DNA from 2 places in the Bradyrhizobium sp. Mp19 genome. Region 2 is predicted to be linked to the other one. Evidence: riboswitches for the same ligand, from Rfam matches in the RefSeq annotation. Region 2 holds a riboswitch; the other holds the start of a gene.
The links. A riboswitch is a leader RNA that binds a small molecule or an ion and turns the genes downstream of it on or off. The one in region 2 is predicted to bind cobalamin.

Region 1 (5,539 bases), on a different contig from region 2:
AGGCCTCCGGTGGGATTGCCGGGATCGGGAATCGTGAGCCCGGTCTTGACGATCTCGTAGGCAGCCAGCGTCCACTCGCCGTGGCCGCCCCAGAACGCCTGCTTGACCCCGATCTCGGTCTGCTCGCCGGTCGCAAGCTGGAAGGTTTTTTGCGAGACGGGCAGCGAGATCAGGTTGCTGACCGGATCGACGCCGACCGCGTACTGGCCATAGAACGCGAGGTTCTTGATCGGCTCGTAAACGAGGCCGGCGCGCCAGCTGGTCCCCGATAGCTTCGTCTCAAAACTGTTTGCCGGCGTCTTGTAGTCGGTGCGCTCCACCTCGGGGCGATCATACCTGACCCCGGTGACCAGCGACAATTGATCGGTCAGCGAGAGCCGATCCTCGGCGAACAGCGCGTATTGATCGACGATCGCGTTGAAGCCCGGCGTGGTCGCCGTCGTCGTCGCGAAGAACGATCCCGGATCGAACACGTATGGATTGACCGACGACGCACCGCCAAAGGGCGAATTGTTGGTATGGGTGAAGTCGATCCGGTTGACGTCGAACCCGGCGACGAACTGGTTCGCAAGTCCGAACACGTGACCGCTGAAGGTCGTATCCATCCGGTTGCCGAGCTGCTTCTGGTCGTGGAAGATTTCGATATAGCTCGTGCGATCGATCAGTTGGGTCTTCGGATTCCAGGTGTAGTTCTCGATGTCGCGCCAGTGCCGCTCGCTGGTCAGATAATACAGCGTGTTGTTGACCTTGATGCCGTCGGCGACGTCCCACTCGGTCTTGAACCGGGTCCAGCTGTCCTGATAGCGGATCGCGCTATCCAATGCGTTGTAGTTCTTGAAGCGCAGCGCGTCCTGGATCGAGCCGTTGATCAGCGGCGTGCCGAAATAGCGTGACGGGCTGCGGTCGCCGTAGTCCTCCGACAGCGTGAAGGCGAGATTGTCCGACGCCTGCACCCGCACGGCGGCGGAGACCACCGCATTCGAGGTCTTGTCGCGATCGACCCAGCCGTCCGACATGTTGCCGGTGGCGTTGACGCGGTACGACACATTGGGATTGATCGGACCGGTGCTGTCCACCGAGAGCCGCCGGGTCATGTTGCTGTCGAGCGAGACCTCGGCCTCGTTATAGGGCGTGCTCTGCGGTTTCTTCGGGATCACATTGATGACGCCGCCGATCGCGCCTTCGCCGTAAAGCACCGAGGCCGGGCCGCGCAGCACTTCGATACGTTGAGTCGACCAGGTGTCGTAGGGAAACGTCAGCGTGCCGGAGCCGATATAGAAGCGCGTGCCGTCGTACAGCGTCATCACCGAGTTGCTGCCGGCAAAGCCGCGGGTGCTGAACGACAGGCCGCCATTGCCGGGCGCCGGCGTTGCGATGAAGCCGGCCGCGTCCTGGGTGACGGCATCGACCACATTATGCTGGCCGCGCTCAGCGATGGTCTGCGCCGTGATGATCTCGACGCTGGCCGGCGTCTGCAGCGGCGTCAGATTGAGCCGGCTGCCGGTGCCGCCCTGCGTGGTGGCATTGAGCGTCGGCGATACCGCCCCCGATGCGCCTGACGCCGCGGCGCGCGGCGTGTTGCCGGCTGGTGCGGCCGTCGCGGGCCTTGGCCGTGGCCGCGCCGCGGCGGCCATGTCACGGCTGCGCACCGCAGGCTTCGGCCTTGCCGCAGCGGAAGGCGCGACCTCGATCGGATCGAGCCTGGTTGGTGGAAGTGTCTGTGCCGAGCCTTCGGCCGGCAACAGCAGCGATGACAGGGAGCAGACGAGACCGAGGCGCCATTTGCGCGCAACGGGAAAGGACGGAGACATGAAAGGACTCGCGGTAACGTGGCACGTCACCGCGAACGCGGACTGGCGCATTGCCCAAAAGGCAGTGCTCCGATCCCACCAGGACGCCCCCGCCCGATGTGCTCGCGTGTGACCACGACTGACGGCAGGTCTCCTGGCTCACGGGTCATCGCCTGTCGACGCCTTCCCGGGCCTGATAGCCCAGTGGCAAATTGACGAAAGGCTCGCCGTTTACAGTTGCGGGGACAGCTGCGGCATTGGGGTTACCCTCGCACCGCATTCCCTTTTGATCCCCGAAGGGAACCGTCGGCAAAAACGATAGGTGGTGCCGGCAAGGCTGTCAATTCGATGCGATCGTCCCACACATGCTTTGCGAAATGCTGCGGCGGCGATGACACAGCGGCATCTGCGGCTGACGCGGAGACTTCTTGTCCCGTCATCCCCGCGCTGTCGTCCTGGCGAAAGCCAGGACCCATAACCACCGAATTCGATAGAGAGCGCGATAGTGGCCCCAGCGTCGCACAACAATAGGCGGTTGGGGTAATGGGTCCTGGCTTTCGCCAGGACGACGCTGAATACATTCACATTCTCTCAGGATGACGGGACATTTGCGTCACTCGACGCAGCCTTCCATGATCGCATCAATCTCCGCCCGCGACAGAACACCCATCTCGGCGATGAACACGATTCGCGTGCGCGGCACGCCGGGCGACGGCACGCCGCCCGCAGCCAAGGTCGCGCGGCCGCCGGCGAGTTGAAACACGGTCAGCCGCCCGGGCTGTTCCACCGTCTCGAACAATCCCTTCGCCCGCGCCAGCTTCGGCGCCAGCCTGCCGATCGCCTGCTGCAGGCGCAGCAGCACGACGGGCCGCTCCGAGGTCCAGCTCAGCGTCTCGAAGCGATCGGACGCCGGCCGTCGCGGCGCGGTCTCGCGCGGCGCCGACACATGATCGAGATCCGCCGGAAACAGCAGCGCGGCCGGCACCTCGCCATGCAACGCATCGACCACCACGGCTGCCGGACGCGCCGCGCGCACGGCGTCGCGGATCGCGGCGCACGCAGCGGCGTCAGTCAGATCGACCTTGCTCAGCGCCACCACATCCGCCGCCCGCAGCTGCGAGCGCAGCAGCGCGTCGTTCAGCATCGCCGCAGGCTGCGTCGCGTCGACCACGCACAGCACGGTCTCGAGCGGCGCCTCCTTCCAGATCACGGGATCCATCAGGTTGCGCACGATGTCGGCGGGATCGGCGATCCCGCTGGTCTCGATCACGATGAATTCGGGACGCGGATCACGCCGCAGCAGCGTGGCGAGCGTGCGCAGCAGGTCGCCCTCCAGCGTGCAGCAGATGCAGCCATTGCTCAGGTTGACCACGCCGTCGCTGGCGCCCGCGATCAGCTCCGCGTCGATATTGATCGCCCCGAAATCGTTGACCACGGCGGCGATGCGCCGCCCTTGCGCATGCGCCAGCAGATGGTTGACGATCGTGGTCTTGCCCGCCCCGAGGAAGCCCGCGACCAGCAGGATCGGGACCGGCACCTCAGCCTCCGGTGACGGGCCGGCGCACTGGCCGGCCGGGACGCGCCGCGACATCGAGCACACCATCGCTGATCAGCGGCTGGCCGCTGACCACGAGATGCCGCACGCCCTCCGCCGGACGATTCATCGCGGAGAAGGTCGCGCGATCGCTCAGCGTCTCGAAGTCGAACACCACGACATCGGCGTCGGCGCCGACCTGCAGCCGGCCCTTGGCCCGCATCGCCGGCGTGCTCGCCGACAGGATCTCGGCCGGGATCAGCGCACATTTGCGGATGCCCTCGAGCAGCGACACCTTCTTGCGCTCGCGCACCCATTCGCGGATGAAGCGGGTGAAGCAGCCCGCCGAACGCGGATGCGAGGTGGCATCGTCGGGCAGTGGCCAGGCGTCGCCGCTATAGGGGCGGCCGTCCGACAGCGTCCACGGCATCGCGTCGGAGGCGATCGCGCCGCCCGGATACAGCACCGCCATGTCGAGCAGATCGCGATGATGCGCGTTGTTCTCGATGTCGAGCACGTGCCACAGCACCAAGGTCGAGGGCTCTTCGGCCTGTGCCGCCAGCAGCTCCTCGCGGCTGCCGAAACGGTGACCGTCGGTCACGCGCTGCACCGAATCGTAACCGAGGCCGTTGCGCTCCTCGAATTTCGGATCGCTGAAGAAGGTCGCCGCCAGCACGGTCGAGCCGGTGCCGTAGGGATAGGCCTCCACCGTGATCGGCAGGCCCTGCGCCTGCGCTTTCGCGATCAACGCAACACAGCGTTCGATATCCGTCTTGCTCGACGAGTTGAAGTGACAGATGTGCATATGCGCGCCGGTGGCGCCGGCATAGCCGATCAGGCGGATATAGGCCTCCGCTGCGCTTTCGGGATCGATCCGCGACATGTAGGCGACGTGGGTGAAGGTCGGCACCGCATGCGTGGCCGCGAGCTGGCACACCGCGGTCAATTCCTGCACGCCGGCGCCCGGCGCATAGGCGTTGAGAATGCCGATGCCGATACCGCCCTCGTTCAGGCCGATGGCGAGGCGGTCGAGGATGCCGCCGACCTCGCCTTCGGTCGCGACGTTTTCGATCCAGCGGCGATCGCGCATCGCGGCGCCAAACGATTCCAGCGAGCTTTCCGAATTCGAACCGGTCATCGCACCGATGCGCGCGAAGGCCCAGTTGGCGGCGGCGCCGTAGTTCAGCACCCTGCCCTTCTCGGCCTGGCGCTTGTACCAGGACGCGACCGGCAGCACGCCGGCCTCCAGGTCGAGCGAGGTCGTCACCCCGTCGAAGGCTTGCATGCGGTCGGCCGGAATGGTCTGGCCATGCGCGTGCAGATCAATGAAACCCGGCGCCACCACGAGCCCGGTCGCGTCGATCCGCCGCTCGGCGCCGCCGAGGCCGGTGCCGACCGCGGCGATCTTGCCGTCGACCACAGCCACATCGCCGATCGCGTCCATCCCGCTGGCCGGATCCACCACCCGGCCGCCGCTGATCACCAAGCCAACCATCTCGCCACTCCCCGCATTCCGAAACCGACCGGTCTCCTGTCGAGCACAGAGAAGCGCATCGCACTGATCGCAGCAAGCCGGCCAGGGTTGTGGCGACATGCTGTAACGGAATATCCGCCGCGCCGTGATGGCGATTGCAGAGTGAGGCCCTTCCTACGTTCCGCTTGCACGCCGCGGCGCCAGCCCGCGCCAGAGATCGGGGCCGGGCTTCACGCGGCTCGCCACGAGTTTCGGCGGCGTGCGGTCCTTGGCGATCGCCGCCTCGACCGCGCGCTTGAGCCTGACATTATCGATCTGCGCCAGGAAGCGCCGGATGACGGCCTCCTGATCCGCGCTTTGACCGGAGATCGCCGCGCACAGCTCCGCGGTCGTCCTGCGGAAGAAGTGGAAAGCGTCATCGGCCGCGCCGCCCAGCCGGTCGACCTCGCCGGCCACACCGAGCGCGTGCATCCGATCGTCGTCGTCAAGCGTCACTGCGAAGCGCAGCACGGCAAGCTGCCAGGCACAAAGCAGCTTGCTCTCCGGTTCAGTCGCATTCTCGCGCATCAGTCGAACACCCCGCGCGCCCGACTTCCTTCGGCTGTCGAGGGAGATCAGGCGCGGCGCGACTATCCTTGCGCGGGAATAGGTTTTCGAGGGGAGCGCGCGCCCGATCGCATAGGAATCGCATAGGCGAAGCGCGCCGAGGCCCAATTCGCTCAAATCCCCTCGAACTGCAGC
Region 2 (5,539 bases):
GAGATGCTCGCCGGCATGAACCAGGCAAGAACCGAAAACATAAGCGCAAGACAGAGCGAAGCAAGACGGCTGCCACGCTGAAGGTGTGCTCCCTCTCCCGCTTGCGGGGGAGGGTTGGGGTGGGGGTGTCGCCGCGAGTCATCTCGCGGAGAGAGCCCCCACCCGCTGCGCTCTTCGAGCGCAGCGACCTCCCCCGCAAGCGGGAGAGGTGAACTGGGCTCGTGGTGAGGCAGCGGCCACATCACACGTCCGCCCACGGCACGATGACGGCCTCCCGCTGAAATTCGGCACGATAGGCGCTGACCCGGAACACGCTGGCGAGGACGCTCTCCGACAATGCCTCGACAGGCGCGCCCTGTGCGGCCAGCCGCCCCTCCGCGAGCACCAGCACATGATCGGCAAAGCGCGCCGCGAGCCCGAGATCGTGCGTCACCACGATCACCAGCACGCCGGTGTCGGCGACGTTGCGCAGCTTCTGCATCACGTCGATCTGATGGCGCGGATCGAGCGAGGCGGTCGGCTCGTCGGCGAGGATCACCGGCGCCTCCACCGCGAGCACCCGGGCCAGCGCGACGCGGCTGCGCTCGCCGCCGGAGAGTTCGGTGACGCGGCGATCGCTGAATTCAGTTACGTCGACCGCCTGCATCGCCCGCAGCACCGCCTCCATATCCGTCGGCGACAGCCGCGCCGGATCGGTCGCGCCGTGCGGATAGCGGCCGAGCGCGACAATGTCGCGCGCCGGCAGCGGCCAGTGCACCATGTGCCCCTGCGGCAGATAGGCAAAGCGCTTCGCACGCTCGCGCAGCGGCAGCGACGCCAGCGGATCGCCGCCGATCCGGATCTCGCCGTCGGAGGGAATCAGCCCGGCCAGTGCACGCAGCAGCGTGGTCTTGCCGGCGCCGTTCGGCCCGACCAGCGCGACCAGATGGCCCGATGGCAGCGACAGCGAGATATCGTGCAGCACCTTGCGGCTGCCGAGCGAGGCATTGAGAGCGGCGGAGGAGAGCAGCGTCATGCCACACCTCCGCCGAGCGCGCGGCGTTCGCGCATGATGAGGTAAAGGAAGAACGGCACGCCGATGATCGAGGTCAGCACGCCGACCTTGATGTCCGAGGTCGAGGGGATGATACGCGCCGCGATATCGGCCGCGAGCAGCAGCGCCGAGCCGGTGAGCGCGCTCGGCACCAAGAGCCGCGCCGGATCGTGACCGATCAGCGGACGCATCAGATGCGGCGCGACGAGGCCGATGAAACCGATCGTGCCGGTGACCGCGACCGCGCCGCCGACGCCGAGCGCCACGCCCGTGATGACGAGTAGCCGCAACCGCCCGACATCGACGCCGAGGCTCTGCGCCGCCTCCTCGCCAAGCGTCAGCGCGCGGAAGGCGTTCGCCTGGCTGAGCAGGATGGCGGCGCCCGCGACGATGAAGGGCAGTGCCAGCGCCACGTGCTGGAAGCTGCGGTCCTCCAGCGAGCCGAGCAGCCAGAACGCGATCTCCAACACCACGAACGGATTGCTCGAGAGATTCATCACCAGCGCCGTCGCCGCCCCCGCAAAGCTCGAGATCGCAAGCCCGGCGAGGATCAGGATCAAGAGCCCGGCATTGCGGCCGGCGATCGCAAGCAGCGCGAACACCGAGCCGAAGGCGGCGATGATCGCCACCACCGGCAGCGCATAGGAGCGCACATCGGCGAGGCCCAGCGCGATCACCAGCACCGCGCCGAAGGCCGCCGATTGCGGCGCGCCGAACAGCGACGGCGAGGCCAGCGGATTACGCAGCAGCCCTTGCAGCGCCGCACCGGACAGCCCGAGAATAGCGCCGATCGCGAATGCCAGGATGGTGCGCGGCAGGCGGATCTCGCGCACGATCACCTGCGCCACATCGCTGCCGCCGCCGAACAGCGCCTCGATCACCGCAAGCGGCGACAGCCGCACCGGCCCGATGCCGAGCGAGATCAGCAGCAGCAGGACCACGAGCGCGAGCAGCGCCGCGGTGGCGCCCCACCGGCGTCGCGCCGCGACCTCGGCCGCCAAGGCAAAATCCTGCACGCTCATTGAATCCATGCTCTTACAGCGATCGCCGTGGCAGACAAGCGACACTCGACAAAAACCGTGGCCGCCCGGCCGCCGCCCGACTTCGGCCGGATTGACTTTGCTGCCCGGCCGAACCCTAGATGAACATGACGGTTCTTTCATGAGATGAAAAGGGAATGCGGTACGGGGAAACTTCCCCAACGCCGCGGCTGCCCCCGCAACTGTATGCGGTGAATCCTTCGTCACAGGCCACTGGGAATCTCGGTCCTGGGAAGGCGACGAAGGGTAACGACCCGCGAGCCAGGAGACCTGCCGTCAGCCGTGGTCACACGCGAGGATGCCGGTCGGGGAGTACAGGCATGAGCTTCACCTGATGCCGTGAGCACGATGGTGAGACTGGTTCGCGGTGACGTGCCACTGACGTTGCCGAGGCCTCGCTTATGTTCTCCTTCTCTCTCGATCGGCGACACCGCGCGCTTCTGCTCGCGTCGACGATGATCGCGCCGGCAATCCTTGTCCCCGCCGCGCGGGCGCAGCAGGCGCCCGCTCCCGATCAGCTGCCGGCGATCGAAGTCACCAAGCCGGGCGACCAGAACGTCACGCGCGCCAGGCCGGCCGCCGACGAAGCGCCGGCGCCGCGCCGCCCGGCGCCGGGCACCACGCAGAGTAACAATGCGGGCAGCGGCAGCGGATCTGGCACGACAGCGACCGGCGTGGCCACCGGAACGGGTGGCACCGGCGGCGGCCGCCAGTTCGCCGGCATTGTCGGCGCCTCCTCGGCCGTGATCACCGCCGACGACATCGCGCATTCGCCGGTGCAGTCGTTGCCGGAGATCCTCGCGCAGGTGCCGGGCGTGCAGCTGCAAACGCCCTATGGCGGGCCGAACGGCGCCAAGACCTCGGTCGACCTGCGCGGTTTCGGCGCATTCGCGACCGACAACACGCTGTTCCTGCTCAACGGCCGCCGCCTTAACGACGTCGACAAGGCCGGCTTCGACCTCACCACGATCCCGCTCGATTCCATCGAGCGCATCGAGATCACGCGCGGCAACAGCGGCGCCGTGCTCTACGGCGACAACGCCGTGGGCGGCGTGGTCAACATCATCACCAAGACCGGCGTCGGTGGCCCGCCGACGACGATGCGGGCCGAGGCCGGAATTGGCTCGTTCAACACCCGCATGGCCGCGGTCTCCGCGGCGCTCAATTCCGGACCGTGGTCCACCTCGTTCTACGGCAACGGCATCAAGTCCGACGGCTACCGCGTCAACAATGCGCTCGACCAGCGCAACGCGGTCGGCAACATCAACTACACCACGCCTGATCTCACCGCCTTCCTCACCGTCACCGGCAGCGACCAGAGGCTCGGCCTGCCCGGCGGACGGCTGGTCGATCCGTCGATCGGCGTCAACGAGCTGCTCACCGATCGCCGCGGCGCCGCGACGCCCTTCGACTATGCCAACCAGCAAACCGCCAGCGTCACCACCGGCTTCACCAAGACGCTGATCAACGGCGTCGACCTGATCGTCGACGGCGGCTGGCGGCAGCGCGAGACGCAGAGCGGCTTCTTCGGCAAGGTGCCGACCATCAGCTTCGCTTCGACATACAATGACGCTGCGCTGCAGACCTGGTCGCTCACGCCGCGGCTCAGCGTCAAGAATGTGATGCTGGGGATGCAGTCGACGATCCTGACCGGCATCGACTATTACGATTCGACCTTCCGCGAGGCGCGCGGCGCCTATCAGGGCGTCGACCCGTTCCACATCTACAATATCGAGCAGCAGTCCGTGGCCGGCTACTGGCAGCACACGATCGGCGTGCTGCCGACGACCGACTTCTCCTACGGCGTGCGTGTACAAAACACCAGCGTCTCGGCGCGCGATCGCTACGACCCGAACGCGCCGTTCGCGTTCGACGCGCAGGCGGCACCGCTCGACAGCAACGAGACGCAATACGCGCTGCATGTCGGCGTCGAGCATCGCCTGACCGACACCTTCTCGGTGTTCGGCCGCGCGGCACGCGCATTCCGCACGCCTGATGTCGACGAACGCGTCGCGTCGGGTCCGTCATTCGACCCGCTGACCTTCGCCCCGATCCCGCAGACCTTCCAGCTCAAGACCCAGACCTCGCAGGATGTCGAGGGCGGCTTTCGCGTCAGGACCAACCGCTTCCAGGTCCAGACCAGCGTCTATCTGATGGATCTCGACAACGAGATCCATTTCAACCCGGTGCTGTTCTTCAACACCAACCTCGACCCCACCCGCCGCTACGGCTCGGAGACCAGCGCGGCGCTCAAGGTCAGCGACAGCGTCACCCTGCGCGGCGGCATGGCGATCACCCGCGCGGTGTTCCGCGAAGGCATCTGGGCCGGCAACGACGTGCCGCTGGTGTCGCGCTACACCGGCAATCTCGGCGTCACCTGGAATATCTGGCAGAACTATCTGGTGTTCGACGCCACGGTGCGGGCCTGGAGCTCGCGCATCATGGACAACGACCAGGCCAACACCCAGAGCCGGATTCCCGGCAACGCCACCGCCGACATCAAGCTGAGCGGGCAGTATGACCGCTTCTTCTGGTCGCTGAGCGTGAACAACCTGTTCAACGCGCTCTATTACGACTACGCCATCGCGAGCACGTTCACGGAGGGCCGCTTCTCGGCCTATCCGCTGCCCGGCCGCACCTACATGGTAAAGGCCGGCGCGACGTTTTAGAGCTATCCGGTGGGGCGAGGTGTGACCCCGCCGTACCCTCTCATCACGTTACAAGCGTCCGCAAACTGGAGTAGAATTCCGGCAGCTGATTTGACCCGTGCAGGGGAAACGCATGGCCAAGGCCGGAAAGACGAGCAAGGACGGCGCCAAGACCAAAGACAAGACCGACGACAAGTCGAAGAAGCCTCCGCCGCCCGCAGCGCTGCAGGACGATGACTATTACGAGGACGGCGACATCGCCACGCCGAAGCTCGACCGCTACGGCAATGATGACGAGCCATTGTGAGGCGCGGCAGATGTCCATCCAAATGTCCCGGGCGCAGTTGCGCGCCGGGTCGCGGGCGGCGGCCTCGTAGCTTGCGAGCTACCGAGCCCGGTTCATCGTCGCCAAGCAGACATTAGGTCGCAGCGGGGTCATGGGCTGGCCCCCCTTCCGGATTGGTTGCCGTGCTAGGCTCCGCATGGACGCTGGGTCCTTGCCCGGGGGGCGGTGCCATGAGGTTTGCGAAGGCAGTGCTCACGGTCTTCTGCATGATCGCGTCGACGTGCGAACCGTCCAATGCGCAACAAGCCCCCAGGAAAGTAGGAATCCTTCTCAACGGCAGCCCGTCGCCGCTCTTCGACTCCATCAAGAAAAACCTTCTGAGCGACTTCGCCGACCGCGGCTATCTCGAAGGCCCCGACATCGTCATCGAACCGCGATTTGCCGAGTCGAAGCTCGAGCGCCTTCCGGGCCTCGCCTCGGAGCTGGTCGGTGCGAACGTGGATGTCATCCTTGCACTCGGCGGCCCGGCGTC

Region 1: linked by a shared signal. The riboswitch ahead of QJT82_RS30460 (TonB-dependent receptor) and the one ahead of QJT82_RS37065 (TonB-dependent receptor) in region 2 are both predicted to bind cobalamin.

The regions. Positions count from the first base shown of each region.
Region 1 is NZ_JASAUT010000035.1:78,278-83,816, forward strand. Features, by position in the region: gene QJT82_RS30460 (TonB-dependent receptor) at 1-1,811, opposite strand, end outside; cobalamin riboswitch at 1,917-2,113, opposite strand; gene QJT82_RS30465 (GTP-binding protein) at 2,404-3,381, opposite strand; gene QJT82_RS30470 (amidohydrolase family protein) at 3,329-4,819, opposite strand; gene QJT82_RS30475 (hypothetical protein) at 4,973-5,365, opposite strand; gene QJT82_RS30480 (ABC transporter ATP-binding protein/permease) at 5,518-5,539, opposite strand, start outside.
Region 2 is NZ_JASAUT010000057.1:30,521-36,059, forward strand. Features, by position in the region: gene QJT82_RS37050 (ABC transporter substrate-binding protein) at 1-41, opposite strand, end outside; gene QJT82_RS37055 (ABC transporter ATP-binding protein) at 242-1,015, opposite strand; gene QJT82_RS37060 (iron ABC transporter permease) at 1,012-2,055, opposite strand; cobalamin riboswitch at 2,168-2,366, shown strand; gene QJT82_RS37065 (TonB-dependent receptor) at 2,475-4,742, shown strand; gene QJT82_RS37070 (hypothetical protein) at 4,855-5,028, shown strand; gene QJT82_RS37075 (ABC transporter substrate-binding protein) at 5,238-5,539, shown strand, end outside.